3 regions of the Pragia fontium genome follow, and region 3 is predicted to be linked to each of the others. Evidence: riboswitches for the same ligand, from Rfam matches in the RefSeq annotation. Region 3 holds a riboswitch; each other region holds the start of a gene.
The links. A riboswitch is a leader RNA that binds a small molecule or an ion and turns the genes downstream of it on or off. The one in region 3 is predicted to bind thiamine pyrophosphate.
Positions count from the first base shown of each region.

Region 1: another riboswitch for thiamine pyrophosphate. It lies ahead of thiC (phosphomethylpyrimidine synthase ThiC); the one in region 3 lies ahead of thiM (hydroxyethylthiazole kinase).
Region 2: another riboswitch for thiamine pyrophosphate. It lies ahead of thiB (thiamine ABC transporter substrate binding subunit); the one in region 3 lies ahead of thiM (hydroxyethylthiazole kinase).

Region 1 covers NZ_LR134531.1:3,503,435-3,513,406, forward strand. Annotated here, with positions in the region: gene EL341_RS15160 (YjaG family protein) at 158-748, opposite strand; gene nfi (deoxyribonuclease V) at 821-1,495, opposite strand; gene hemE (uroporphyrinogen decarboxylase) at 1,488-2,552, opposite strand; gene nudC (NAD(+) diphosphatase) at 2,670-3,443, opposite strand; gene EL341_RS15180 (Rsd/AlgQ family anti-sigma factor) at 3,545-4,042, shown strand; TPP riboswitch at 4,181-4,298, shown strand; gene thiC (phosphomethylpyrimidine synthase ThiC) at 4,395-6,329, shown strand; gene thiE (thiamine phosphate synthase) at 6,322-6,990, shown strand; gene EL341_RS15195 (HesA/MoeB/ThiF family protein) at 6,993-7,754, shown strand; gene thiS (sulfur carrier protein ThiS) at 7,738-7,938, shown strand; gene EL341_RS15205 (thiazole synthase) at 7,940-8,719, shown strand; gene thiH (2-iminoacetate synthase ThiH) at 8,719-9,843, shown strand; gene arnF (4-amino-4-deoxy-L-arabinose-phosphoundecaprenol flippase subunit ArnF) at 9,899-9,972, opposite strand, start outside.
Region 2 covers NZ_LR134531.1:907,463-917,434, reverse strand. Annotated here, with positions in the region: gene flhA (flagellar biosynthesis protein FlhA) at 1-540, shown strand, start outside; gene EL341_RS03730 (DUF5862 family protein) at 626-952, opposite strand; gene EL341_RS03725 (DUF5862 family protein) at 1,055-1,354, opposite strand; gene EL341_RS03720 (DUF554 domain-containing protein) at 2,065-2,781, shown strand; gene EL341_RS03715 (DJ-1/PfpI family protein) at 2,810-3,505, opposite strand; TPP riboswitch at 3,647-3,765, shown strand; gene thiB (thiamine ABC transporter substrate binding subunit) at 3,845-4,852, shown strand; gene thiP (thiamine/thiamine pyrophosphate ABC transporter permease ThiP) at 4,828-6,435, shown strand; gene thiQ (thiamine ABC transporter ATP-binding protein ThiQ) at 6,419-7,120, shown strand; gene EL341_RS03695 (DUF1090 domain-containing protein) at 7,203-7,643, shown strand; gene EL341_RS03690 (DsbA family oxidoreductase) at 7,957-8,664, opposite strand; gene EL341_RS03685 (DNA polymerase II) at 9,264-9,972, shown strand, end outside.
Region 3 covers NZ_LR134531.1:2,922,030-2,932,001, reverse strand. Annotated here, with positions in the region: gene hrpB (ATP-dependent helicase HrpB) at 1-1,444, shown strand, start outside; partial or broken gene mrcB (bifunctional glycosyl transferase/transpeptidase) at 1,597-3,924, shown strand; gene pheA (bifunctional chorismate mutase/prephenate dehydratase) at 4,252-5,409, opposite strand; Phe leader region at 5,441-5,577, opposite strand; gene raiA (ribosome-associated translation inhibitor RaiA) at 5,735-6,073, opposite strand; TPP riboswitch at 6,475-6,583, shown strand; gene thiM (hydroxyethylthiazole kinase) at 6,618-7,433, shown strand; gene thiD (bifunctional hydroxymethylpyrimidine kinase/phosphomethylpyrimidine kinase) at 7,430-8,227, shown strand; gene epd (erythrose-4-phosphate dehydrogenase) at 8,287-9,348, opposite strand; gene EL341_RS12685 (hypothetical protein) at 9,604-9,972, opposite strand, start outside.

The DNA.
Region 1 (9,972 bases), 580 kb from region 3:
GCAATGTATCGAATACGGGCAGGGAAAGAAAACTCTTTACCCTTTGCCTAAGCGTCTCGATAGCTACCTTTTAAAGGTAAGACAAATGTAGACCAATAGAGGACGGCTGTGAAGTATTAACATGCTATTATTTAAGCTCTGAATCACGTTTTATTATCTATTGTGTTAAATTTATACCGATATTGCTTATTGCCGCTTCTTTTAGATCGGCACGTAAGCCTTTTATCAATTCAATATCACGCTCTTCACATTCAGCCAATAGACGGAAAATTTCCCATTGAACATCCCATTCATTCTCAATAGATGGCAGGACTTTTAACTCATCCTCCGTCATTTCTCGGTTAGCTTCCGTCATTTCTAACATCGCTACGGTACGAATCGACATTTCGCTAACGGCAATGGCATGTTCCAGAGTTTCACCACTCAAATGAGCGTGCAGTAGCTCACTTAGCGCAACACAAGCATCGATCGCAGGATAAACACCATATATATCAAACTGTTCAGCATCAGGAATCGCATCTTCCAGCTTTTCCAGTTGGCTATCAAAGTTAACTTTCGCATCTTTGATCACCAGCGCTTCCCAAACTAAATCGAGAATACGGCGATAAATGGCTGGATCGTTAAAACCCGTTGTCTGACAAAAAGCTTTATAATTTGGATACATACGCTCACACAGACAGGCCATAAACGTGTAGTGCTGCCAGCTGGACAATTTTTCCAAACGCAGGTGTATTGGATTACGCAACATGAAAAGATCTCATTAATTAAAAAATATAGAGGGCAGTGCCCTGATATAGAACAGCAGAATGTACGTTGTGTACTATCCCTGCTGCGACTGCCAGCGCACAAATGCAGGTCGACGTGAAGCAATGGCGTCAGCCCAACGAGTGGGTTCCGGTAAACGATACCCTCGCATACAGCGCTTAACCCAATTTAATGCCGTTTCCTGACTAATTTTATGTCCAACTGATATAAAGAGTGGTTTACAGCGAATCTTACTGTTCCATACCCAACCAATCTGTTCTTCTTTATCAATTAACCGTGCCAGGTCGCCAACTTCATCGCCCAATGCTTGAAACTGACCGCACAAGCGGCTCTTCGCCACACCAATGGTCGGCACATCAACCAACAGGCCAAAATGACTGGCAACCCCAAGACGGCGTGGATGAGCAATACCTTGTCCATCGACAAAAACCAGTTGAGGTTTAATCACCAACTGTTGCCATGCGGCAACCAGCGCCGGGCATTCACGAAAAGAAAGCAAACCGGGAATATAGGGAATAGACGTTGGAATTCTGGCTACTTGATACTCTACCAACTCCAATGAGGGATAACGCAATATGGCAATTGCCGCCCGGGTAATGGTTCCACCCTGCTCAAAACCAACATCGGCACCAGCGATCCATTCCGGTTCAGTAAAACCCAGCCGATCGCTTCGCACAATCAGCTGGGCCTTTTCAGTCTGCTCAGCGCGTAACGCAGCAGTATCAATCATGGTATTGACGGGAGAGCTTATGCACGGCTTCAACGAATACGCCAGCATGCTCAGGCGGTACATCCTGATGAATACCGTGTCCTAGGTTGAATACGTGACCCTCTCCGGCACCAAACCCGGCTAAAATACTCGCCACTTCCTGCTCAATTCGCGCCGGAGGTGCATACAGCATCGATGGATCCATATTGCCTTGCAGCGCAACACGGTGACCAACACGTTGACGAGCATCGGCAATATCGGTCGTCCAGTCCAATCCCAGAGCATCACAGCCGGTATCGGCCATCGCTTCCAGCCACTGACCGCCACCTTTGGTAAACAAGGTCACCGGTACCCGACGTCCGTCATATTCACGGATTAGGCTATCAATAATTTTATGCATGTAGACCAAAGAGAACTCGCGATAATCTCGTCCGGTCAATACGCCGCCCCAAGTGTCAAAAATCATTACCGATTGAGCACCGGCCTTAATCTGTGCATTCAGGTATAAAATAACGCTGTCCGCGATCTTGTCCAATAGCTTATGGAGCGTAGGTCCGTCGGAATACATCATTTTCTTAATTTTAGTGAAGGCTTTACTGCTGCCGCCCTCAATCATATACGTCGCTAACGTCCACGGACTGCCGGAGAACCCAATTAAAGGTACCTCTCCAGCCAGATTACGGCGAATGGTACGCACCGCATTCATCACGTAGCCCAGCTCTTGTTCTGGATCGGGAATCGGCAGGCGATCGACATCAGCACGACAGGTAATCGGGCGTTCAAAGCGCGGGCCTTCACCGGTTTCAAAGTACAAACCTAATCCCATCGCATCAGGAATAGTGAGAATATCGGAAAACAGAATCGCGGCGTCTAATGGGTAACGGCGTAATGGCTGTAAAGTAACTTCACAGGCCAACTCAGCATTTTTGCATAACGACATAAAATCGCCGGCTTCAGCCCGCGTTGCCTTATATTCTGGTAAATAGCGACCGGCCTGACGCATCATCCAAACCGGTGTAACATCAACTGGCTGACGTAATAGTGCACGCAGATAACGATCGTTTTTTAATTCACTCATTATTTTTATCCTTCAGGTATCGCGCGCATTATAGCATGCGAGAAACGCTTCCTATACCAACCGGCTATATTACTACATCTACCAGAGTAATTGCCGCTAAAATGCCAGAAATACGACTTAACTCGACTCTGCCCGACACAGTGCGATGGTATCTTCAATTAATCTGCGAGCAATCGTCCCCGGAGGAGGGAGCTGCGGCAGTTTTTCATAATGGAACCAATCAGCATCCAGTAGTTCGGAAGTATCAATTTTCAACTCCCCACTCTCGTAATCCGCCAGATAAGCCATCATCAGTGAATGAGGAAATGGCCAGGGTTGAGAAGAGATATAACGCAGATTTTTTATCTTGAGATTACTCTCCTCCATCACTTCTCTCGCCACCGCCTGTTCCAACGTTTCGCCCACTTCAACAAAGCCAGCCAGCGCAGTATAGATTCCCCCGCGATGGCGACTATGCTGCGCCAATAAAATCTTATCGTCACGTCGGATAGCGACAATAATGCAGGGCGCAATCTGCGGATAATAGCGTTGTCGGCAATGATCGCACAGGCAAGCCCATTCCCGATCGCTGATAGACATTTTTTGCCCGCAATAACCGCAGAACTGATGAGCGCGATAAAACTCTGCCAGTTGCACCGCACGTCCGGCGAGCTGAAATAGACCTCGATCTTCATTCAGCAGTTGGCGCACCGATGCCATCTCTTTATCGCGTTCCTGACACACCAACCAAACCGCTTCACTTTGCCATTCGCCAATACGATGTGCTGTTGTGCCCTTTAAACCAAAATCCTGCGCATAACCATGGGGAATCTCACCTTTCGGCAGCCATAATTTGCCTGCATGACTCAATAGCCACCAGCCTAATTCATTACCCTGTAATTGTTGCTCCATAACCGTCTTGCTCAACCTCTTATTTACTGGCAATCTAACAACAATAGATTTACATTAGCTTAACTTTTTCTTTTACTAACATCGATCTATCTGGGACTTATATGCTAAACCGACTAGAAAGCTTAGCCGAGCGCGTTGGCGGCACAAATAAACTGATTGACCAATGGTTAGAATCTCGCAAAAACCTGCTGGTAACCTATTACCGTCTGGTTGGTATTAAACCAAACAAAGAAAAAAATATCCCCCTCGACGAAAAAGCGCTGATCGATTTCGGTCACCACTTGGTCGATTATCTTTCTTCCTGCCATTTCCATATCTATGACAAAATTATTATTCAGGAAGAAGGTGCTAAGAGCCCTAATTTAGCTATCGCCGCAAGAATCCATCCTCGTCTGGAAGAAAACACCGAAAATATTATGGCCTTCTATGATAGCTATGTCGAAAAAGGCATTAATGAAGACACCATATTACAGTTGGATAAAGATCTTTCAACGGTCGGTGAACTGTTAGAAAAACGCTTTACTCTGGAAGACAAATTGATTCAGGAAGCGACTAGCCGTTGGCTTAGCCATCACGCATCTGATGAGGCAGCAAAATAATTTATTTGCGCCGCCCATCCCTTGTTTAATGATGAATGGGCGTGAATACTACATTCGTTCAGGTATCGGTTAGCCGCAAAACTCGCTTGTAGTTTTTGTTGGCTTACCTATACTGTGTTTCATCACCTTTACCGGTGTTTTATCTTGTCGGAGTGCCTAGCGTTGCTTTTACAGAACGCAGGCTGAGACCGTTAATTCGGGATCCGCGGAACCTGATCGGGCTAATACCCGCGAAGGGAACAAGAGTAATTCCATTTAGATAAGTCGAAAAAACCTACGTAATTTCCGCCTTATCGTTACTCCCTCTCCGAACTCCGGACAAGCAATCCTTAATGTATTTTAGGAGTTTGCTATGTCTAACCGAAGAACCCAACGCGCTCAGGCGCAGCAATTTATCGACCAGCTACAGGGGAATGCTTTCCCTAATTCCCGGCGTATTTACCTACAGGGCTCCCGAGCCGATCTACGCGTCCCTATGCGTGAAATTCAACTCTCTCCCACACTGCTTGGCGGCAGTAAGCAGCAACCGGAATATGAAGATAATGAAGCGATACCGGTTTATGATACTTCCGGCCCCTATGGCGATCCTCAGGCAACACTGGACGTCAGAAGCGGCTTATCCCCTTTACGTAAAGCCTGGATTGAAGATCGCAACGATACCGAACAACTCCATCACGTCAGTTCTCAATTTACCCAGCAGCGACTGGCTGATGAAGGCTTAGATCACCTGCGCTATACCCATCTTCCTGCGCCGAAAAAAGCCAAACCCGGTAAACGCGTCACCCAGCTCCATTACGCCAGAGCAGGTATTATCACACCGGAAATGGAATTTATTGCCCTGCGGGAGAATATGGGACGGGAACGCATTCGCACCGACGTATTAAAACAGCAACATTCCGGCCAAGGCTTTGGTGCCTCGTTACCAGAGAATATTACCCCGGAGTTTGTACGCGATGAAGTCGCCGCCGGGCGAGCCATCATTCCGCTGAATATTAACCATCCTGAATCGGAACCGATGATTATTGGCCGTAACTTTCTGGTGAAGGTCAACGCCAACATTGGCAACTCAGCTCTAACCTCCTCAATCGAAGAAGAAGTCGAAAAATTAGTTTGGTCAACTCGCTGGGGAGCCGATACGGTGATGGATCTGTCAACCGGCCGCTATATTCATGAAACCCGAGAGTGGATTATTCGTAATAGTCCGGTGCCCATTGGTACCGTGCCGATTTATCAGGCTTTAGAAAAGGTCAACGGCATCGCAGAAAACCTGAACTGGGAGGTGTTTAAAGATACCCTGATTGAGCAGGCCGAACAGGGGGTAGACTACTTCACCATTCATGCCGGTGTTTTGCTGCGATATGTACCAATGACGGCCAAACGCCTGACCGGTATCGTTTCGCGCGGCGGCTCGATTATGGCGAAATGGTGCTTGTCTCATCATCAGGAAAACTTTCTTTATCAGCACTTCCGTGAAATCTGCGAAATCTGTTGCCAGTATGACGTTTCCCTCTCTCTCGGCGATGGCTTACGCCCCGGTTCGATTCAGGATGCCAATGATGAAGCCCAGTTTGCGGAACTACATACTTTAGGTGAGCTGACTAAAATTGCCTGGGAATACGATGTACAAGTGATGATTGAAGGCCCCGGTCACGTGCCGATGCATATGATTCATCGCAATATGACTGAACAGCTTGAGCACTGTCATGAAGCGCCATTTTATACCTTAGGGCCACTAACCACCGATATTGCACCGGGATACGATCATTTTACCTCCGGTATCGGTGCCGCCCTGATTGGCTGGTTCGGCTGTGCCATGCTGTGTTATGTCACACCGAAAGAACATCTTGGATTACCCAATAAAGAAGACGTTAAGCAAGGGCTCATTACCTACAAAATTGCTGCCCATGCCGCCGATTTAGCGAAAGGTCATCCGGGAGCCCAAATTCGCGATAATGCCATGTCCAAAGCGCGCTTTGAGTTCCGTTGGGAAGATCAGTTTAATTTGGCCTTAGACCCAGAAACCGCCCGCAGTTATCACGATGAAACGCTGCCTCAGGCCTCCGGTAAAGTTGCTCACTTCTGCTCAATGTGCGGGCCAAAATTCTGCTCAATGAAAATATCTCAAGAAGTACGGGAGTTCGCTAAAGGTCAGGTGCAGGAAGAAAATACCGCAGCCAAAGCCAACGGTATGGCAGAGATGTCCGATATCTTTCGCGCTCGCGGTAGTGAGCTTTACCACCCGGCCTCACAGGATCAGATCATCGTAAAGGAGCACCAGCATGACTGACCGCGGATTAACCGGACTCCCTCCTCTGCCGGATACGCCATTTCTGCCAACTGAGAAACATTTGGGTCTGTATCCAGTGGTCGATACGTTGGAATGGCTCGAACGCTTGCTCAATGCAGGCGTCACCACCATTCAATTGCGTATCAAAGATAAGCAGGAATCCGATGTTGAAGCGATTATCCGTCAGGCTATTGAACTGGGTAAGCGTTTTAACGCCAGACTGTTTATTAATGATTACTGGCGACTGGCGGTAAAACACGGCGCTTATGGTATTCATCTGGGGCAAGAGGATTTACTGACCAGCGACCTGAAAGCCATTCATCAGGCTGGTTTGCGCTTGGGTGTGTCTACGCATGATGATCAAGAGTTGGCGCGGGCGGTGGCTATTCGCCCTTCCTATATTGCTTTAGGACATATCTTCCCTACACAAACCAAAGATATGCCATCAGCGCCGCAAGGCTTACAGGAGTTGAAGCGCCACGTTGCCTCAATCCCTGATTACCCTACGGTAGCCATTGGCGGTATTAGCATTGATAAAGTCGATGCCGTTTTGGATTGCGGTGTAGGTAGCATTGCCGTGGTTAGCGCCATTACTCAAGCTCCAGACTGGCAACAAGCGACGGCGCAGCTACTGTCAATGATTGAGCATCGGGAGCGTTAATCATGTTAAATGATGGCGAATTCTTACGTTATAGCCGTCAGCTACTGTTGGAAGATATTGGACCGGAAGGCCAGATGAAACTCAAACAGTCTACGGTATTAATCGTAGGCTTGGGTGGTCTTGGCTCGCCGGTGGCGCTCTATCTGGCCGCCGCCGGTGTGGGAACCATTCTTCTGGCTGACGATGACACACTTCATCTGACCAATCTTCAGCGTCAGATCCTGTTCCGCACGCAGGATCTGCGGCGCGGCAAAGCTGAATTGGCCAAAGAGCAGCTACAGGCGCTTAATCCACAGCTTAACTATCAGGTTCTGACGGAACGGCTGACGGAAGATAATTTAGAGGACATCCTCCAGCAAACGGATCTGGTACTGGACTGCTGTGACAATATGGCGACCCGCCATGCGGTTAACGCGGCCTGTATTAAGCATCGAGTTACGTTAGTTAGCGGCAGCGCCGTTAGCTTCAGCGGACAACTGCTGGTACTCAATCCCCCGTTTACCCACGGTTGCTATGCCTGCCTTTACCCCGATCGGACAGAACCCTCTCGTAACTGTCGTACCGCCGGAGTACTTGGCCCGATGGTGGGTGCCGTTGGTTCGCTACAGGCGCTGGAAGCCATAAAAATACTGTCGGGAATGCCTTCTGCACTGGACGGTAAACTGCAACTTTTTGATGGCAAAAAGCACCAATGGACCTCGCTGCAACTGCGTCGCGATCCTGCCTGTGCCGTATGCGGAGGTCAGCATGCAAATATCGGTTAATGACCAGATGATAGAAGTATCAAACCATCTGACGGTGGCTTTGCTGCTGGAGCAGTTGGGTAAATCGACTTCAGGTATGGCGATGGCGATTAATCAAGAGATACAGCCGCGCACCTGTTGGGATAGCCGTTTATTAAACAGCGGCGACAACGTGTTACTGTTTCAGGCTATTGCCGGAGGTTGATATGTTAACGATTGCAGACGTTACATTTACATCACGTCTATTTGTTGGTACCGGAAAGTTTTCATCGCCGAGCGTTATGGAACAGGCTATCGCTGCTTCCGGCTCACAGCTAGCCACCATGGCCATGAAACGCGTCGACCTGAATAAGACCGATGACGCTATTCTGGCCCCATTACAGCGTTTAGGCATTCGGCTGTTACCCAATACGTCCGGCGCCAAAACGGCAGCCGAAGCGGTATTTGCCGCTCAGTTGGCGCGAGAAGCATTAGGAACCCATTGGGTAAAGCTGGAGATTCATCCTGATGCGCGCTACCTGCTACCCGACCCGATTGAAACGCTAAAAGCGGCGGAGCAGTTAGTCAAACTGGGGTTTGTTGTGCTGCCCTATTGTGGTGCCGACCCGGTGTTATGTAAGCGGTTGGAAGAAGTTGGCTGTGCCGCCGTGATGCCGTTGGGTGCGCCTATCGGCTCCAATCTCGGCCTGATCACCAAAGAATTTCTGAACATTATTATTGAACAGTCCTCCGTTCCGGTGGTGGTTGACGCAGGTATTGGCAGCCCCAGCCATGCTGCCCAGGCGCTGGAATTAGGTGCCGATGCGGTTCTGGTGAATACCGCCATTGCCGTAGCCCGAGATCCCGTCGGGATGGCCAATGCTTTCCGACTGGCAACGGAAGCCGGCAGTCTGGCGAAACAATCCGGATTAGGCAGCGTGCGCCACGATACCCGCGCATCGGCCTCCAGCCCATTGACCTCATTTCTCGCTCAAGCAGGTGCCTGATGAAAAATGAATTTCGTCATCATTGGCAGCAACTGGACTGGGATGATATTTCGCTGACCATCTACAGTAAAACCGCCGCCGATGTGGAGCGGGCGCTCAATGCCCATATTCGTTCCCGCGATGACTTTATGGCGCTGATTTCCCCCGCGGCTCAGCCCTATCTGGAAACAATGGCTCAGGAAGCGCAACGTTTAACCCGTATACGCTTTGGCAATACCATCAGTTTCTACGCCCCTCTCTACCTGTCTAATCTTTGCGCCAATGACTGTACTTATTGCGGCTTTTCAATGAGCAACCAAATTAAGCGTAAAACCCTTAATGCTCAAGAGATTGAAATGGAATGTGCCGCATTAAACGCCATGGGTTACGAACATCTGCTGCTGGTGACCGGAGAGCATCAGAGTAAAGTCGGTATGGCTTACTTTCGCCAGCATTTACCGGCTATTCGCAGCAAGGTCAGTTCACTGATGATGGAAGTCCAACCGCTGTCTACCCAAGATTACGCCGAACTCAAGGGCTTAGGATTGGATGCGGTTATGGTATATCAGGAAACGTATCACGCCCTGACCTATCAACAGCATCATCTTCGCGGCAATAAACAGGACTTTTTCTGGCGACTGGCTACGCCAGAAAGGTTGGGACAGGCCGGAATAGATAAAATTGGACTGGGTGCCCTGATTGGGCTTTCCGCTGACTGGCGTACCGACTGTTATTTTCTGGCAGAGCATCTGAGCTATTTGCAAAAGCACTACTGGCAAAGTCGCTATTCCATCTCTTTTCCACGCCTGCGCCCCTGCGCTGGCGGGATTGAGCCAGCTTCATTGATGAGCGATGCCCAACTGGTACAGCTTATCTGTGCCTTTCGCCTGTTCGCCCCGGACGTCGAACTGTCTCTTTCGACGCGAGAGTCGCCCCACTTTCGCGATCATGTAGTCCCTTTGGCGATAAATAGCGTGAGTGCTGGCTCCAAAACTCAACCCGGTGGTTATGCCAATAATACCCCGGAGCTGGAACAGTTTGCTCCCCACGATAACCGTTCCCCACAGCAAGTCGCAGACGCGTTATATGCCCGAGGATTACAACCGATATGGAAAGACTGGGACGGATTTCTGGGACGTAATTAAACATATAAGCGTAGCGCCAAAAGACCGACGCTACGCTTATTATTCAATCAGATCATCAAGATGATTGGCTGCGTGGGCGGTTAATCACCCATACGCCAATAATAATCACCACAATGCCTGCGGTACGAA
Region 2 (9,972 bases), 2.0 Mb from region 3:
CCCAAATTGGCAGAAGACTTATCCGCTGCGCTAAATTTCAGTCAGCAGTTACGAATCTATCGCCAGTTGCTGGTCGAACAGGTTTCCCTGAAAGATATTGTGACCATTAGTTCAACCCTGTTGGAGAGTTCTACCGTCACCAAAGATCCGATTCTGTTAGCATCGGATGTGCGTTATGCCTTACGTCGCGCTATCGTCTATGGACTGAATCAGGATCGCAAAAAACTGGCGACCTATACCATCGATAATGCACTGGAAAATATGTTATTGAGTTCGTTAAATCAGGCGCAGCAATCCGGTAAAGTCGCATTGGACAGTTTCCCGGTCGATCCGAATATTCTGACTCAATTACAAACCAATATGCCGGTGATTAAAGAGCAAATGAAAGCCCAGGGATGTGAACCTATTTTACTGGTAACGCCACAGCTCAGGCCAATATTGGCACGCTATGCCCGGTTGTTTGCTCCCGGTTTACACGTTTTATCTTACAATGAAGTCCCGGATGAGAGTGAACTGAGTATTGTCGGCTCACTAGCCTGATAGGAATTTAACGGTAAAAATTCATCATAAAAAAACAGAGGGAATTCCCTCTGTTTGAATATCTGCATACGATTAATCAATACAATTAGATAATTGATTGTCCGCTAGCCTTGCCTCTGCCGATATTTTCACGGTAGTGGGCTAAGGTGTTTTTCACTTCATCTTTACCAAACGCCAGACCGGCTAAACCACCGAAAATGCCACCCACGATTGGGCCAACAAATAAACCACCTACGGCTTGAGCAAGAGTACCAAAGCCTAAACCGCCAGAAGCTGTTGCAGTACCACCGAGAGCAATACCGGTTGTTACACCATCACCAACTCCCCAAAGAAAACCTTCGATAGAATCAGTAATACCAGATGTCCAGGCGCCGCTTACCATTTCTACTTCGTTGTTCTGTAATTCACGCATTGTTATTATCCCTAATGAATAAACAAATCATCAAATCCGGATAAACACGTTTATCCGGATCCTGAAAACAAAATGCCTATTGGCAAATACACCAACAGTTAATTAACCGTGGATATTTTCACGATAGTGAGCCAGAGTGGCTTTCACTTCATCTTTACCAAAGATCGCACCAGCCAGCGTACCAAAAATACCGCCAACAAGAGGACCAACTAACAGACCACCAACGGCTTGAGCAAGAGTACCAAAACCTAAACCGCCAGAAGAAGTTGCAGTTCCACCAATAGCGATACCGGTAGTCAGGCCGTCACCTAAGCCCCAAGCAGCACCTTCGATAGTGTCATTAACGCTAGCAGTCCAACCACCGCTGATCATTTCAACTTCATTGTTTTGTAATTCACGCATATTAAAATCCCTTCTCAAATATATATAATTAGACATCTGTTATAGGACGACTTAATAACAAGACCGACCAATTTCTATTTTTACCATATAAAATTATTTTGTTTTATTAGAATTTATTTTATTTATTTAAATAACAAGAATAATTAAGCATTCGTTTTAGCTTCAGCATAAAGTCATTTATCAAAAAAACGAATTTACTTATCAAAACATAAGGGAATTAAACAAAAACCTTAAAAATCAAAAGAAAGAAATTAACAACGATAAAACAATAATGCTAAAAATTCGCATCAAATCCATTTTACCAACAATAAGGAAAAATAATAAACCCGAAAAACAAAAGGGTAAATAAAAATAAGTATTAAAATTTAAATGGTGAAAGAAATCATTATTTTCAATTACCATGGAAAAACAATAATTAAATAAAAATATAACCATAACAATGTATATACACAAATAATCCTATGCCAATAGTTTTTTATTTATCGCATTAAACAAAAACCTCACCATATTACGATATAAATCCCTGGCCTAAACGGAGTATCATTTCTTCTCTTTACAACCCAACATCGCGCATTTCGCTATGGTCGACCATATAGATATCGTCAGCGATAAAAACAAACGATTGTCGAGCACGATGATACCATCACCTGACTTAACAACAGCATCTAACAAGGCAAGGTGAGCACCTTCAACCAATTTAAGGAGAATAAATGACAGGTCCGTTACTAAATAGCGCCGCCGTCTTTATCGGTGGCGGGCTTGGCTTGCTATTAGCCCCGGTGATACCCCAACGTTTAAGAGATGGCCTACCTGCCGCTTTTGCCATGATATCCATCGCCATGGGGGTGGTGATGACGATTAAGGTGCAACAATTACCCGCCGTCGCTCTGGCGCTAATACTCGGTTTAGCTATTGGTGAACTGTGTTTTATGGAAAAAGGCGTTCAACGATTTGGCAGCTTTATTCAACGCGTGTTGGCTCGAATTCTGCCGGTGCGCAATCATAATATGACGCCTGAACTTTATAGCCAAAACTTTACCGCTCTGATCGTGCTGTTTTGTGCCGGAGGAACCGGCGTGGTTGGTGCATTAACCGAAGGGATGACCGGTAACTATCAGCTCTTGCTGGTCAAATCATTGCTGGATATCTTTACCGCCATGATTTTCGCTACCACGCTGGGTGCCGCTGTGATGTCAATCGCCTTCCCCCAGTTACTCATCCAAAGCCTGCTCTACTTCTCCGCCCGTCTTATCATGCCCTATATGAACGAGATCACGCTGGGAGACTTTTCAGCCTGCGGTGGCATTATTATGATTGCCGTTGGCTTGCGCATCGCCCAAATTAAGACCTTCGCCGTGGTTAACTTTTTGCCAGCATTGCTGATTATTATTCCCATATCTCTGTATTGGCATAGATTTATGGGATGACATAACAAGAGAGTTCTCTTTCCCCGACTTAAGGTTGAATCAGTTTAGCGGCAACCTTTTTAGCTATCTGCTCACGCTGCTGCTGAAAAGAACAGGTTAAATCCCTAACCTGAGCCACTAACTCTGGTTCTGCTTTAGCCGGCGAACCGCCAATAAACGGTGGAGCCGGGTCATATTCCATCCTGAGCTGCGCCAACTTAGCCCGTTCAGTACCAAACACTTCCGCCATTAGTGACAAAGCAAAATCAATGCCCGACGTTACCCCAGCCCCCGTCACCCGATTACCATCGATAACCACCCGCTGATTAACCGGCTCAACGTTAAAAAAAGCCAGCTGATTCAGAGAAAGCCAATGACAAGTCGCACGATAGCCGGTAAGTAATCCGGCCGCCGCCAGAATCAGTGAACCGGTACACACTGAAGTGACATACAGTGCCGTTTGCGCCTGGCCTCGTAAGAAAGTTAGTACTTCCTCATCCTCCATCAGTGGCAACTGACCAGCCCCTCCCGGGACAAACAAAATATCCGCCTGCGGACACTGCGCCATACTCACCGTGGGCAAAATCGCCAAACCGTTAACATCCCTGACCGGTGCCATATCCTTCCACACCAAATGAATCTGTAACTCTTTAAAACTGGAAAACACCTCAAATGGGCCCGTTAAATCCAATTGCGTCATATTAGGATAAATCAGCATTACAACATTGAGAGTGGCTTTATTCATCACGGTTTTCCTACTTACTCAGAAGACGGGCGTTTCCCTCTAAATAACACTAATCTGTATCAAATAACAATCCGTCCTATGTCAGTATTCACTCACCGTCATAATATCCTTTCACCTAACCTCAAGAGTCTCTACAATAGCCCCTTCTCAACGGGGTGCTTGTTAAAGCTGAGAATGCATTTGGGCTGATAAATCCTGAACCATACCCGTAGAACCTGATCCGGTTAATACCGGCGGAGGGATTTGAGAACCCATTCATCATCCGCGCTACCCTTGAATGGTTTCCTCGCTCAAAGACCTTTGTTCCTGACCCATTATTTTGCTGTATAGGAGCACAACGTGTTGAAGAAACTGATTGCTGCAACCCTGCTGTTAATCACCACACAGGTATGGGCGAATGCCGAGCAAAGCAAACCCACGCTGACGGTCTATACCTACGATTCGTTTGCTTCGGATTGGGGCCCGGGACCTAAAATCAAAGAGATATTTGAACAACAGTGCCAGTGCAATCTGAAGTTTGTTGCTTTGGCCGATGGCGTTTCGCTACTTAACCGACTCAGAATGGAAGGGAAAAATAGCCCGGCTGACGTGGTACTAGGGTTGGATAACAACTTACTCACTGCGGCAAAACAATCCGGCCTGTTTGCTCCACATCAGCAGAATGTGAATACCCACTCACTGACCCTGCCCGGCGGCTGGCAAGATGATACGTTCATTCCCTATGATTACGGTTACTTCGCTTTTGTTTATAACCAGCAAACTCTGAAAAATCCACCTAAAAGCCTGCATGAGTTAATTGAAAGCCCGGAAAAGTGGCGAGTAATTTATCAGGATCCGCGCACCAGTACCCCCGGCCAGGGTTTACTGCTGTGGATACAAAAAGTTTATGGCGATCAAGCGCCACAAGCCTGGCAGCAACTGGCTAAAAAAACGGTCACGGTAACCAAAGGCTGGAGCGACGCCTATGGCCTGTTTTTAAAAGGAGAAGCCGATCTGGTGCTCAGTTATACCACTTCTCCTGCTTATCATGTGATTGAAGAAAAAGATCATCGTTATGTCGCTGCACCATTCAGTGAAGGCCATTACTTGCAAGTTGAGATTGCCGGACAGCTGGCCAGCAGCAAACAACCTAAACTGGCTGCCGAATTTATGGCATTTATCACTACGCCTGCATTCCAAAGCCAAATTCCCACCACCAATTGGATGTATCCGGTGATTGATATCCCATTACCAGAAGCATTTATTGAGACGCCCAAACCCGTCACTACGCTGGAATTTAGCCCTCAAGAAGTGGCTCAGTCTCGTCGCTCATGGATTCAGGTATGGCAGAACGCCGTCAGCCGTTAATCGCACCTTGGCTATGGCCTGGCCTGATTGCTGCGATGCTGATTCTTGGCATCGCGCTCTCGGCGTTTATCGCGCTCTGGGTTTATTCTCCTCCGGGTAATGTCGGCCAACTGTTGAATGACCGCTATTTATGGCACGTCATTCGTTTTACCTTTTGGCAAGCGTTTTTATCCGCGATGATTTCCTTGATTCCGGCGATATTTATTGCCGGAGCGTTGTATCGCCGCCGCTTTATGGGCAGAGCCATCTTGCTACGCTTGTGCGCTATGACGTTGGTTCTGCCAGTATTGGTGGCCGTTTTTGGGTTGTTAAGCGTTTATGGCCGTCAAGGCTGGTTGGCGCAGCTATGTCATTTTATTGGCCTTGATTACCAATTCTCACCCTATGGGCTACAGGGCATTTTATTAGCCCACGCGTTCTTTAATTTGCCGCTGGCTACCCGTCTACTTCTTCAATCACTGGAAACCATTGCCGTTGAACAACGACAATTAGCCGCACAGTTAGGCATGAATACATGGCAGCGTTTTCGTTTTGTGGAATGGCCAGCATTACGGCGACAGATTCTACCTACCGGTGCCTTAATCTTTATGCTGTGCTTTGCCAGCTTCGCTACCGTACTTTCTCTGGGCGGTGGGCCGCAAGCGACCACTATTGAATTGGCTATCTATCAATCATTACATTATGATTTTGATCCGCAACGGGCAGCACTGCTCGGTCTGATTCAATTAACCTTTTGTCTGGGAATCGTGTTGCTTAGTCAACGTCTGAATCCTTCACTGCCAGTGGGAACCACCTATGGTCAAAAGTGGCGAGATCCTCAGGACTCTGCAATGGGAAAAATCATTGATAGTCTGCTGATTGCCTTTACCCTGTGTTTATTAATGCCGCCTTTATTAGCGGTCATTATCGATGGCATCAACAGTACCATCGGTAACGTACTCAGCCAGCCCGCTCTTTGGCAAGCATTAGCTACGTCATTACGCATTGCTGCCGGTTCCGGGGTACTTAGCCTGATATTAACCATGATGCTGTTATGGAGCAGTCGTGAACTAAAACTGCGCCATAACCCTTGGGGCGCCAGACTGGAAATTAGTGGCATGGCTATTTTAGCAATGCCCGCGATTGTATTAGCCACTGGCTTCTTTCTTCTGCTCAATAATAGCGTTGGCTTGCCTGAATCCGCCGATGGCATTGTGATATTCACCAACGCCCTGATGGCTATTCCTTACGCATTAAAAGTATTAGAAAACCCAATGCGCGATTTGGCTGAACGCTATACTTTACTTAGTCAGTCTCTTGGCCTCAGCGGCTGGAACCGTTTGCGCTGGATAGAATTAAAAGCCCTGAAACGCCCCATTGCTCAGGCTCTTGCCTTTGCCAGCGTGTTATCAATTGGGGATTTTGGGGTTATTGCCCTATTCGGCAATGAACAATTCCGTACATTACCCTATTATCTTTATCAGCAGTTGGGCAACTATCGTAGCGAATCAGGCGCAGTGACTGCGCTAATTTTGCTGATACTGTGCTTTTTGCTGTTTACTCTGATTGAACGATTACCCGGACGCCATGATCACACTGAATAAACTAAGTTATCTTTATCCCCCACTGGCGATGTGCTTCGACCTTAAGGTGAGCGCTGGTGAACGGGTGGCGATTCTGGGCCCTAGCGGGGCAGGAAAAAGCACCCTTCTTCATCTGATCGCCGGCTTTGTCATGGCTGAAAGTGGAACCCTGCTGTTGAATAATCAGGATCATAGCCATACTCCGCCGTCACTACGCCCGGTATCGATGCTGTTTCAAGAGAACAATCTGTTTGCTCATCTTACCGTTGAGCAAAATATTGGGCTGGGGTTAGACCCCGGTCTAAGGCTCAGCGCTGAACAACAGCAAAAGCGTCTGGCGATCTGCCAACGCATTGGCTTAATTGACTACCTCGATCGCTTACCTTCCCAACTTTCTGGCGGACAAAGGCAAAGAGCAGCACTGGCTCGTTGTTTAGTGCGTGATAAACCGATTTTACTGCTGGATGAGCCTTTCTCAGCCCTCGATCCAGCTTTGCGTTACGATATGTTGTCACTGTTGGAGGAGGTCTGTGACGAACAATTATTGACGCTTCTGATGGTGTCACATAATCTGGAGGACGCAACACGAATTGCCGCCAGAACCCTATTGGTTGTGGATGGAAATATTGCCTATGACGGCTCAACCACAGATTTACTGGCAGGAAAAGCCGATGCAGCCAGAATTTTAGGCGTATTGCAGCAATAGAATCGTTTCCGGTATAGGCCAGAAGCAGCAATGTTCAGCCTACCCATCACATACCTGTTTGATACATTGATAAGGAAAGACAATGAACGTAAAAACGTTGGCTAAATTAACCGTACTGCCTTTAGTATTCGCCTTTAGTGCAGGTCACGCCAGTGCCGCAGGTAACGATTGTGCGGCGAAACGCGCAGAAATAGAAAACCAAATTGTTCAGGCAAAAGCACATAACAATAGCCATCGTGTTGCCGGCCTGGAAACGGCATTAGCGCAGTTAGGCGCCAACTGCACTACCGAAGGTTTAATTAAGAGTGCACAGGAAAAAGCCACTAAATTAGAACAGAAGATTGCTGAAAAACAGCAAGATATCGCTAAGATTGAAGCCGACAAGCAACAAGCGCAATCAGCAGGCAATAGCAAGAAAGTCGCTAAATACGACAAAAAAATTGCGCAGAAAAAAGGTGATATCACTGAACTGGAAGCCGAACTCACCGAAGCACGCGCGGAGTTAGCCGGGTTAAAAGGATAATTTGTCAGCGTTGACTGTTGATGGCGTCTTTACCCCCGCCATCCCAGCACGCGTAGCCGCAGGAGTAGCAAATATTCACCGAGTGAATGGCTTCCCCTGAAAAATAAGCATGAATTTCTGACGATTATTTATATTGTCATTCCCGCATTTATACCGTCATCCCTGCGAAAGCGGGGACCTCGTTCTTCAGCCCAGTGTGGATATTAAGCTAAAAACTGGATTTCGGTTTTCACCGAAATAACGTAATAATGGCATGCCAGAATGGCAACCGTTCAAATTCACTCAAGCCCTACTCACAATCAGACTGTCGCCCTTAACTTTTACATTCGCCATCGGAGCACGACGGTCCATGACCATAATGCTGACTCTCCACCTCTGACAAGCGTTGCGCCTCTTCCTGAACTTTTACCAACACTTCACTAAAGGCACTTACTGGCTGCGCGCCTGATAACGCATATTTATTATCAAACACGAAAAAAGGGACCGAGGTAATTTTTAGCTGACGAGCCAAGGACTCATCTTCCCGAACCTTGTCCGCATAGCGGTCTGAATTCAGCACGTTTGTGACTTCGCTCCCATCCAAACCAGCCTGCACCGCTAAATTCACCAGCGTTTCACGATCGGCTAAATTAGCCGAGTCGGTAAACAGCGCCTTAAATAGCATTTCACCGATCGCCTCCATTGCACCCTGCTCGGCCGCATAATGTAGTAGCCGATGGGCATCAAAGGTATTGGTAGGAACCAAGGTATCAAAATGAAAATCCAGCCCAGCCTGTTTACCCTGTTGGCTAATATGCTGCGTCATCTCTCTGGCTTCCTGCACGCTCATGTCATATTTTTCCGACAGGTTGGTATATATATTATTCTGGCTCTGCTTTGGCGCATCGGGATCGAGTTCAAAACTGCGTAGAACCACCTCAACCCCCTCTTTCCCGGCAAAAGACGCCATCGCTTTATTAAGATGGTGCTTACCGATATAGCAAAACGGACAGGAAAAATCGGACCATATTTGTATTTTCATAATATCTCTATTCCTTACAACAGATCGGTAAATCGCGGATCCAGAAAATTCTCCGATCAATTAACGAGCGGATAAAAACACAGTTTGGCGCTTTTATGCTGAAGTTATTGAGTCGTTCGGATTAAAAGCCTTAATCCGATTGATATATCTATAAAAACTGATTTTAAGGAAATGCGCATAGGATACAATGGCGATGAACAAACACATCTCTACTTTTTAAAGATAGAACAAAAACACGCCACACCCCAAATAATGACCCAATATTGCTGAGAACCTTGACTAAGGTAAAATTATTAAAAAAAAAGCCATGAAAACTGATACCAGCCGGCGCCTCAATCACCCGTTATCTGATTCATCTTTTCATCATCAGGCTGTCACCGGCTAAGCCACACATTTTTCTCTATTATTCTTGGCTGAAAATCACCAAACGCCATTTATGGATAAAACCGCTAACACCTGTATGGATACACAGTCTATAATAGACCCCATATTATTTCGCAGAATATCAGCGTCATCATTGGATAATCCGCGTCCTTACAGGTAAGCGATCCAATAACCCCAACATTTCATTGAGCATAACCAACGCAGGTAAACATACGGTGACGGTGATACAACAAGGTTTTATCCTGACTCGACACTGGCGCGATACCCCTTCCGGCATTGAGATCGACTATTGGCTGGCAACGGACAATGGCCCACAGCGTATTCGTTTACCTTTACAGCAAGCCGTTGCTTTCACCCCTTCGGCCAGCCAATCCCGAATCCGCTCACTGCTCACCAGCGAACGCGGCTGGAATCTGCGATCGCTGGACATGCAGGACTTTCGCTGCCAATCCATTGACGGACTGTATTGTCGACAATATCGCCAGCTGCAACGCATAGAGAAAAACTTAAACGAAGCGGGAATCACCGTATACGAAGCGGATATTCGACCACCGGAACGTTATTTAATGGAGCGGTTTATTACCGCCCCAATCTGGTTTCAGGGTGAGCCTGGGCCTAACGGCAGCCTAATCAATGCGCGGATAAAACCGGCACCGGACTATCGTCCTACTTTGCGTTTTGTATCGCTGGATATTGAAACCACTGAACACGGTGAACTCTACTCCATTGGCCTACACGGCTGTGGCCAGAATCAGGTGTATATGTTGGGGCCAGAAAATGGCACGCCACAGCACGGTGATTTTCAGTTGGAATACGTTGCCAGCCGTCCATTAATGTTGCAAAAACTTAACCAGTGGATAGCAGAACACGACCCCGATGCAATTATCGGCTGGAATCTGGTGCAGTTTGACCTGCGGGTGCTGC
Region 3 (9,972 bases):
TCTGTTGGCGAAAGAGCAGGCTGAGCGAGCCGCCGAGCAGAGTGAGCCGGAAATTATGCAGGCTGATTTATCCACCTTGCTGATCGAATTATTGCAGTGGGGATGTCGGGATATTCAGCAAGTGCGCTGGTTGGATCAACCGCCTTTGGCTGCACTGACCGCGGCGCGAACGCTATTGGTACAGTTGGGGGCATTAGACAGTGAAGGTCTGTTAACCCGTGCTGGCCGTCGAATGTCTGAAATGGGGTGTGAACCCCGCTTGGCGGCGATGATCACTTATGCTGAAACGCTGAACGGGCATGCACTGGCTACAGCACTATTATTAACCGCAATTATTGAAGAACCGCCGCGTAATGGCGCGAGGGATATCGGTTATTGGCTTAGTCATCCGCAAGCTCAGTGGACTAAACGGGCTAAACAATTGGCTCAACGTATCAATCGGCCAATTGCCTCGGTTGATAGTAATGAGGTGCCTTTTCTACTGGCGGTAGGTTTTGCCGATCGAATTGCCCAAAAACGCGGTGAAGAAGGGCGTTATTTGCTGGCTAACGGCATGGGGGCTCAGCTTGATACCGACGACGGGCTGTGCCGTTCGGATTGGCTGGTGAGCGCTTCGTTGTTGCAGGGGGCGAATAGTCCTGATGCGCGTATATTATTGGCGGCAAAAGTTGAGCCAGAGCAATTGATCGCTCGTCTGCCACAGTTAGTGAGGCAACAAAGCGCCATCGAATGGGATGAAGAAAAAGGCACGTTACGGGCATGGCAACGCCAGCAAATTGGTCGATTAGTGTTGAAAGCGACGCGGTTAACCAAACCCTCGCAGCAGCAATTGCACTCGGCATTGCTTAACTGGGTTAGAGCTCAGGGGATTGCCGCATTGGGTTGGGATGAACCAGCTATTCAGCTCAGAACTCGTATTTTGCGGGCTCAGCAATGGTTACCGCAGGAATCATGGCCTGATATGAGCGATGACGGGTTGCTTGATACATTGGAGCAATGGCTATTACCTTCTTTGAATAACGTCAGTGATATTAAAGGATTAAAGCTGATTAACCTGTCGGACGCTTTGACTCGTAAGCTGGACTGGCAACAGCGCCAACGTCTGGATAGTGCACTGCCGACCAGCTATTGCGTACCAACCGGTTCTTGTTTACCAATTCGTTACGATAGCGAACGGCCACCGGTGTTGGCCGTCAGATTGCAGGAAATGTTCGGTGAAAAGAGCACTCCGCTGATTGCTGATGGTCGAATTTCGCTGGTGGTTGAATTACTTTCACCGGCGCACCGGCCATTACAGATTACTCAGGATCTGGCGGCTTTTTGGCAGGGCGCTTATAAAGAGGTACAGAAAGAGATGAAGGGGCGTTATCCAAAACACGTTTGGCCCGATGACCCGGCAAATGCTGTTGCTACCCGTAAAACAAAACGCTTCTATAATGGATAAAAGGATCGTTACGGAGTGTAAAAAACGGCTAGCCTATTAATAGGCTAATTAGGGTACAATGCGCCACAATTAAGACTGAATCAATGTATTCAATCCCTATTTTTTTAATCCACACTGGAATCAAGAGGAAAGAGTAATGGCGGGAGTGATTTATGCCTCGTAAAGTAAAAAAATCCCGTAAGCCGAGTCGGTTACGTCGCTTTATTGGCTTAATGATTAAGCTGATGATTGTGGTTATTGCCTTGCTGGCGTTTTATGGCATCTATCTTGATTCGCAAATCCGTAATCGTATTGATGGGAAAGTCTGGAATCTACCGGCTGCGGTCTATGGGCGTATGGTTAATCTTGAACCTGGCATGTCCTATAGCAAAAAAGAGATGATCGATTTATTGAACGGTATGCAATACCGCAATGTCACTAAGATTACTCGTCCCGGAGAGTATACGGTTCAGGGTGATAACATTGATATGTTGCGTCGGCCGTTTGAGTTTCCTGATGTAAAAGAAGATCAGATTCGGGCGCGTCTTGAATTTAACAGCAATGGTTTAGCACGTATTCTTAATCTTGATACCGGTCGCGAGTTCGGTTTCTTCCGCCTCGATCCTAAACTGATCACCATGCTACAGGCACCGAATGGTGAGCAGCGTCTGTTTGTTTCCGGTAAGAATTTCCCTTATCCCATGGCGGATATGCTGATTGCCACCGAAGACCGTAATTTTTACAGTCATGACGGTATTAGCTTGTTCTCGATTGGGCGAGCGGTCGTAGCTAACCTGTCCGCTGGGCGAGCGGTACAGGGGGGAAGTACCCTGACCCAACAGTTAGTTAAAAACCTGTTTTTAACTAATGAGCGTTCTCTGTCACGTAAGCTGCGTGAAGCCTACATGGCAATCATTCTGGATGCTCGCTACAGTAAAGAACGTATCCTTGAACTGTATATGAACGAAATCTATCTGGGGCAGAGCGGCGCCGATCAGATTCGCGGTTTCCCGCTGGCCAGCCTCTATTTCTTTGGTCGTCCGATCAATGAACTCAGTGTTGACCAGCAGGCGATGCTGGTCGGTATGGTGAAGGGCGCCTCGTTATATAATCCGTGGAAAAATCAGAATATCGTTCTGGAACGACGTAATTTGGTATTGCGTTTGGCTCAACAGCAGAATGTGATCGATAGCGAATTATATAATGTATTGAGCGCTCGCCCGCTGGGTGTTCAGCCTCGCGGTGGCGTGATTACCCCTCAGCCTGCCTTTATGCAGTTAGTTCATCAAGAGCTGAATGATAAGTTAGGGGATAAAGTTAACGATCTGTCCGGGGTGAAGATTTTCACCACACTGGATCCGGTATCACAGAGTGCAGCAGAGAAAGCGATTGAAGAAGGCATTCCTGCTTTACGTGCGGCGCGAAACGTGAAAGATCTGGAAGCGGCAACGGTGATTGTTGACCGTTTCAGCGGAGAAGTCCGCGCAGTGGTAGGGGGTTCCCAGCCGCAATATGCCGGGTTTAACCGTGCAGTGCAGGCTCGTCGCTCCATCGGTTCTTTGGCGAAGCCACCAACTTATTTAACCGCCTTGAGTGAACCGGATCGCTACCGCCTGAATACCTGGCTGAAAGATGAACCTCTGTCGGTGAATATTCCTGGTAGCAAATCTTGGCAGCCGCAAAACTACGATCGCCAGTTCCGTGGGCGAGTTCTGTTGGTTGATGCGTTGGCGAACTCCCTCAATATTCCAACGGTAAATCTGGGACTGGACTTGGGGCTGGATAAAGTCAGCGAAATGTTACAGCGGTTAGGCGTACCACAAAGTTCGATTCAGAAAGTACCGGCGATGTTGCTAGGCTCAACCAGCCTAACGCCAATGGAAGCGGCACAGATGTATCAGACAATCGGTAGCGGTGGGCAAAAGGCTTCATTGTCGGTATTACGCTCAGTGATTGCTGAAGACAATACAGTGCTATACCAAAGTTTGCCACAGGCTCAGCGAGTGGTTGAACCTCAGGCGGCTTATTTGACGCTGTACGCTATGCAGCAAGGTGTTGCAGCCGGCACCTCTCGTTCACTATCGGCTAAGTTTGGTCAGTATCATCTGGCGGCTAAAACCGGTACCACTAACGATTTACGCGATAGCTGGTTTGTTGGTATCGATGGCAAAGAAGTCTTTATTGCTTGGGTGGGGCGCGATAATAACGGCCCGGCTAAGTTAACCGGTGCTAACGGTGCATTGACCTTGTATCGTCGCTATCTTGAAAACCAAACTCCGCTAGCGCTCAACCTGACGCCGCCGGAGCATATTGTCACGATGGGCGTGAATACCGATGGCAGCTTTGTTTGTGAAGGAAGCTGGCGTAGTTTACCGGTCTGGACCAACGATCCTCAGGGACTATGCCAAGCTCCACAACAGCAGCCGGTTAGCCAACCATCGCAGTCACAACAAGATGAAAGCAGCGTTCCCGGCTGGATTCAGGATATGTTTGGCGGTTAAGGTTTCTGTTGGGGTGATTGAAGCTATAAAAAAGCCGGTTTCATTAGAGGCCGGTTTTAGGCTGATGATAGAGAAAGGGATGGTTAAACGACAGGAGAGGTTTCCGTTCGGGTCGACTTGGCGTAAGCCAACGAAGTGCCCGTAGGAAACGTAGGCCTGTCGCTCGATATAATTGAGTACTGATGGTCTTCCGGCTGTTCATGATAGTGATATTCTTGCTTGTTTTTACAGCCGGAACATTTACATATGTTGATTTAAAATATCCCTAAGCCGGTTTCGTTAGAAACCGGCTTTCCACTATCAATAACGACGTAATTTCCCCGTTAATTAACTCAACTTCACCGGCACAACGGTTTCACTCGGATAACATCCCAGCACTTTTACCGAACGGGTAATCGGGATTAAATCGTCCAGCGCACTCTGCATTTCGATCGAATCAAGATTAGCCTGCATATCGATATAAAACATCTCTTCCCAAGGGTTGCCGTTGATTGGCCGCGACTCCAGCTTGGTCATGATGATATTGTGCTGACGCAGAACCAGTAACGCTTCGACCAGTGCACCGGACTGTTGACCGGTAGCGACAATAATGGTGGTTTTCGCCGGAATTTGTGGGGCAACATCGATCTGCTTACGTGCCACTACGATAAAGCGAGTAATGTTCTCTTTCTGGTTGGCCAAGCTATGTTCCAGTACCTGTAAATGGTATAGCGAACCGCCAGGTTCACTGCCCAGCGCAACGGCTTTTGGTGACTTCAGGCTGGCCACTTTTTCCATGGCGGCTGAGGTACTTTCACAATACTCAATTTTCCAGTTTGGGAAGCCGTTCAGATATTGGCTGCACTGTTGGAAGGGTTGAGGATGGCTGTATACCACCTCAATTTGGCTTAGGTCAGTATCAACCGCTGCAAGCAAACAGTGATTAATTGGGTTAGTCAGTTCACCAACAATGAATAAATTGGTGGACTGTAACAGGTCATAAACTTCATTGATTGAGCCTGAACTGGTGTTCTCAATCGGCAGAATACCGAAGTCGGCCTGACCGATTTCAACTTGCTTAAAGATATCGTCAAATTTATTGCAGCCACACTCCACCAGACCATCGAAGTGACGGGCGGCATATTGTCTGGCAGCAAGATGCGAATAGGAGCCTTTGGGGCCAAGGAAAGCGATTCTGGCGGTACTGAGCTTATCCTGATTAATATGCTGCTGTAACAGTGCTTGCTGGGTTAACACCGAGTCTTCGATAATTAGTTGGAATACTCGAGTGATGTAATGACCATCCAGACGCTGTTTCTTGCCTTCTTCAACTAATCTTTTCAACAGATCCCGCTCACGTTCTTTATCGCGAATGGGGAGGTGGGAAGATTGCTTGGTTCTGGCGACGTCAAGGGCCAGATCGCGACGTTCTGCCAGCAGTTCCAGTAGTTTGAGATCGAGTGCGCTAATGCGTTCTCTCAGCCCTAATAATGGATTATCACTCATGATGTTGTCTTACCTTATTTTTATTTAATCCAATAAAAAAGCCCCCCGTTGGGAGGCTTTAATGTTCGTCTTCGCTTTCTCTCTACTCATTACTGAGCCACGGACGAATTGCCTCCCAATCAGGGGACGCTAAAAAAGAAAGCGAAGAAAAACGGTATATATCTCATAAAGTCATTGGGTTCCTGTTAAAAATGACCTCTAACTTAACCGCCCGGTTTTGATTCTGTCAACCGTTATTATTTTTTGAGGGAGAAAGGACGGGAAATACGCTAACTGTGGCAATAAAAAAACGCGCCCGAAGGCGCGTGAATAAAGGAACTAAAGATTAATCTTCTTGCAGTTGTTGCAAATTGGCATCCTTCACGCTGCTTTCAGCGCGCCGGGCTTCACTCTTGTGCTGTACTTTATTCAGTTGCCGTTCAAGTTTCAGTAGTAATTCATTGATAGCGACATACATATCTTCATGTTTAGCACTTGCAACCAGAGGGCCATTTGGCGTGGTGATGCTAGCGTCAGCCACAAAACCTTTTGGTTCTTTGGATAACACAATATGCGGATTAATTAACTGAGCTTGCCATTTATCTAGCTTTTTAAGACGGTCCTCGACGTGTGAACGGATTGCCGGTGTAATGTCCATTTGTTTGCTAGTAATATTTAATGTCATATAACCTACCTCTTTGTCAGTCAATTGCCGTCGAATATGATTTTAGAATACCGATGTTGCCAGACAATTATGTGATGTCTGTCACATTTACGGGTACCTTAAAACAAAGATGACAGAAGTGTGATTGCCCTAATAGTTTGTGACTCTGCACTTGTATAATCAGTATAGCTCAAGCAATATTACTGGTTGTGTCAATTGGTAAAATCTGTACAAAAGATCAGCAAAGTATTTTATTTTTATCAATGAGTTCCAGTTAGCCCGCTTTTTGTTCAACTTTCATTTTTTCAGCAAGCGTTGACGTCGTTTTTCCGCTTTTTTTACCTTTTCTATTTGGTTATTTTTTGCGTTGAATTTATCGCAAAGTATCCACTTGATCCTTTTGTCCAATGGTCTAATATTGAACCTTCGACTCGGGGTGCCCGATAGTGATTAACGCTATCCGTGGCTGAGACATCACCCGTATTACCTGATCTGGATTATGCCAGCGTAGGGAAGTCACAGTATCCCACCGCTACTGCCTTCTTTAACGCCGGTTGGGAGCTTTATGAATTTATCTCACAACCCTATTAATTTCCCTGGCTCTGTCGCCGCACATTGGCTTGCACAGCTTAAGGAAAACCCGCCTTTGGTTCACTGCCTGACGAATCAGGTGGTTCAGAATTTTACCGCTAACGTTTTATTAGCGCTTGGTGCCTCACCGGCGATGGTCGTTGCTCCACAGGAAGTCGCCGACTTTAGTGCGATTGCCGGTGCGCTATTGGTTAACGTTGGCACCCTTAACGATAGCCAAGCGGAAGCCATGCTTTGTGCCGTAACGTCAGCGAATCACCATGAAGTACCATGGGTTCTTGACCCAGTAGCCGTCGGCGGACTTGGCTATCGCACCGAATTTTGCCGTCGTTTACTGACTCTGAAACCCGCAGCCATTCGTGGTAATGCCTCCGAAATCATGGCGTTGGCCGGGTCCTCTGCCATCGGGCGTGGCGTTGATAGCACCGATGATTCATTGAGCGCTTTGCCGTCAGCAATAAAATTGGCTGCGGAAACCGGCGCCATTGTCGCTGTTACCGGCGCAATAGACTATGTCACCGATGGGCAAATCAGTTACGCGTTGCCATTTGGTGATGCGTTAATGACGCGAGTTGTCGGTACCGGCTGTGCACTATCCGCAGTGGTCGCCGCATTCACTGCTTTAGGGCGGGAAAAGCGCCTTGAGCAAGTAGTAACTGCCTGCCAAGTGATGGCTTACTGCGGCGGTTTGGCTGCTGCAGAATCTACCGGACCAGGAAGTTTCTCTCCTCGCTTTCTCGATGGCCTTTATAACCTGCAACCGCATCATCTAATGGGGAAAACAGCATGAGAATAAATGCATTAACTATTGCTGGCACCGATCCAAGCGGTGGTGCAGGTATTCAGGCAGATTTAAAAACTTTCTCTGCATTAGAAGCCTACGGAACTAGCGTGATAACCGCGTTAGTTGCGCAAAATACCCGAGGTGTGCAGTCGGTTTATCGAATTGAACCCGAGTTTGTGGCAGCCCAACTTTGCTCTGTACTGGATGATGTACGTATCGATAGCGCAAAAATTGGTATGTTGGCAGGGTCAGATATCGTTAACGTTGTTGCAGATGCCTTGATACGCTATCAAATTCCCTATGTAGTGCTGGATACGGTAATGGTGGCAAAAAGCGGCGATCCGCTGTTGGCACCTGAGGCGGTGGAGGCCATTCGTACGCGTTTATTACCTATGGTTTCGTTGATTACCCCGAATCTACCTGAAGCTGCGGCGCTGCTGAATTGCCCTGTAGCAATCAGTGAACAGCAGATGGTGGAACAAGGACAGGCGCTATTGGCGATGGGATGTTCAGCTGTACTGATGAAGGGCGGCCATTTAACTGAAGCGGAAAGCCCTGACTGGTTAATTTTACCGGAGCGGGTAGAGCGTTTTTCTGCCCTGCGTATTGCTACTAAGCATACCCATGGCACCGGATGTACACTGTCTGCGGCGCTGGCGGCATTGCGCCCACGCTATAGTGATTGGGCGCAAACGGTGCAGGCTGCGAAGGATTATTTGCAGCAGGCGTTGGTGATGGCGGATTCATTGGAAGTGGGTCACGGTATCGGCCCGGTACACCATTTTCATCGCTGGTGGTGATAAGCCCGATAAATACAAATCCCTGATAGTTTTATCAGGGATTGATGACGATCGCCGGGCTATATTTGCTCGGCGATAGATTGGTTTTCTATATTGTCTCTCTGATATTCATCACTGGCAGCCATCGCCAGCGTGGTATCTAACATACGGTTAGCGAATCCCCATTCATTGTCACACCAGACCAGCATTTTAACTAAATGCTGACCGCTGACGCGGGTCTGTGTGCCGTCGATGATGGCGCTGTGCGGATCGTGATTAAAATCGGTAGAGACCAGCGGTAGCTCGGTGTAGTCGACAATGCCGCGAAAATCGTTATAGGCAGCCTGTTCAAGCAACCGGTTAACATCGTTGACGCTGACCGGAACTTCCAGCGTAACGCTTAAATCAATGGCTGTGACGTTGATTGTCGGCACCCGCACCGAGATAGCTTCAAATCGGTCGTTGAATTTGGGAAAGAAGCGGGTAATACCGGCTGCGAGTTTAGTATCAACTGGAATAATCGACTGATTAGCGGCGCGGGTACGGCGTAAATCTTTATGATAAGCATCAATCACCGGTTGGTCATTCATGGCCGCGTGAATCGTGGTAACGGTACCGGAACGAATTTCAAAGGCATCATCCAGTAGTTTAATGATCGGGATAATACAGTTAGTGGTACAGGAGGCATTAGACACCATACGGTGTTCAGAACGTAGGGTGTGATGATTAACGCCGTAAACAATGGTGGCATCCAAATCATGATCGCCCGGATGGGAGAACAGAACTTTTTTCGCTCCGGCAGCAATATGCGCTTCTGCGTCGGCTCGACTACCGTATACGCCGCTGCATTCCAGCACGATGTCGACATTCAGGGATTTCCAAGGCAGATTAACAATTTCTGGCTGATGAAATAGCTGAATAGCGTCATCATCAACCCACAGCATTTGGCCTTCCTGACGAATTTTTCGGCAAAAACGTCCGTGGGTAGAGTCATATTGCAGCAGATGAGCCATGGCTTTCGGTTCGGCAAGTTCATTAATGGCGACAACGCGGATTTGCTTATCTCGATGAGATTCGTATAAAGCGCGTAACACGCTGCGGCCAATTCGACCAAAGCCATTTATTGCTATTCTGATGGTCATGATTTTCCTTACTCGTTCGTTATTATGCCAATACTAGAATAATCTGATGTTACTTGCCGTGATTGTTTCACGGTTACGATATTAAAATATGTGTAGATGGTGAATAAGACAATAACCGATATTTAGCGGTTGGCTTAAATATTAGCAATAACATTTTTATTAAACGCGGGGGAAGTGGTGAACGGAGTTTTCAAGCAAGCGAAATTGGGCTTCCGTTAGTCAGAAGCCATTCGATGGTTAATCGATTTTTTCTTCCTACTTTTTATTTTCAAGGGCTAGATGAGTAAAGTAAATACGGTGTTGTTCATAGGCCACCACCTGATTTCCCCGAATACTATAAATACACTGATGTAGATTTTTCCCCTGTGGGTCAGTGAATCTTAGCTCATCGGTTTTTTTCAGATGCTGTGGATGCTGCTTAAATACGCTAAATTTATCATTATTACCGTAGCCGCCGCCCATCACGATATAAGGATGGCACAGGGCAAAAGCATGGGCACCCTGAATCGGGACATTGTAGCTAGTTGCTTCGCCATCTTTCAGGTGAACCAGCTTAAAGTCAGAGTAGTAGTAGAACCAAAATGAGTGCTCATTTTCGGCATTGACGGCGTAACAGTCGAAAAT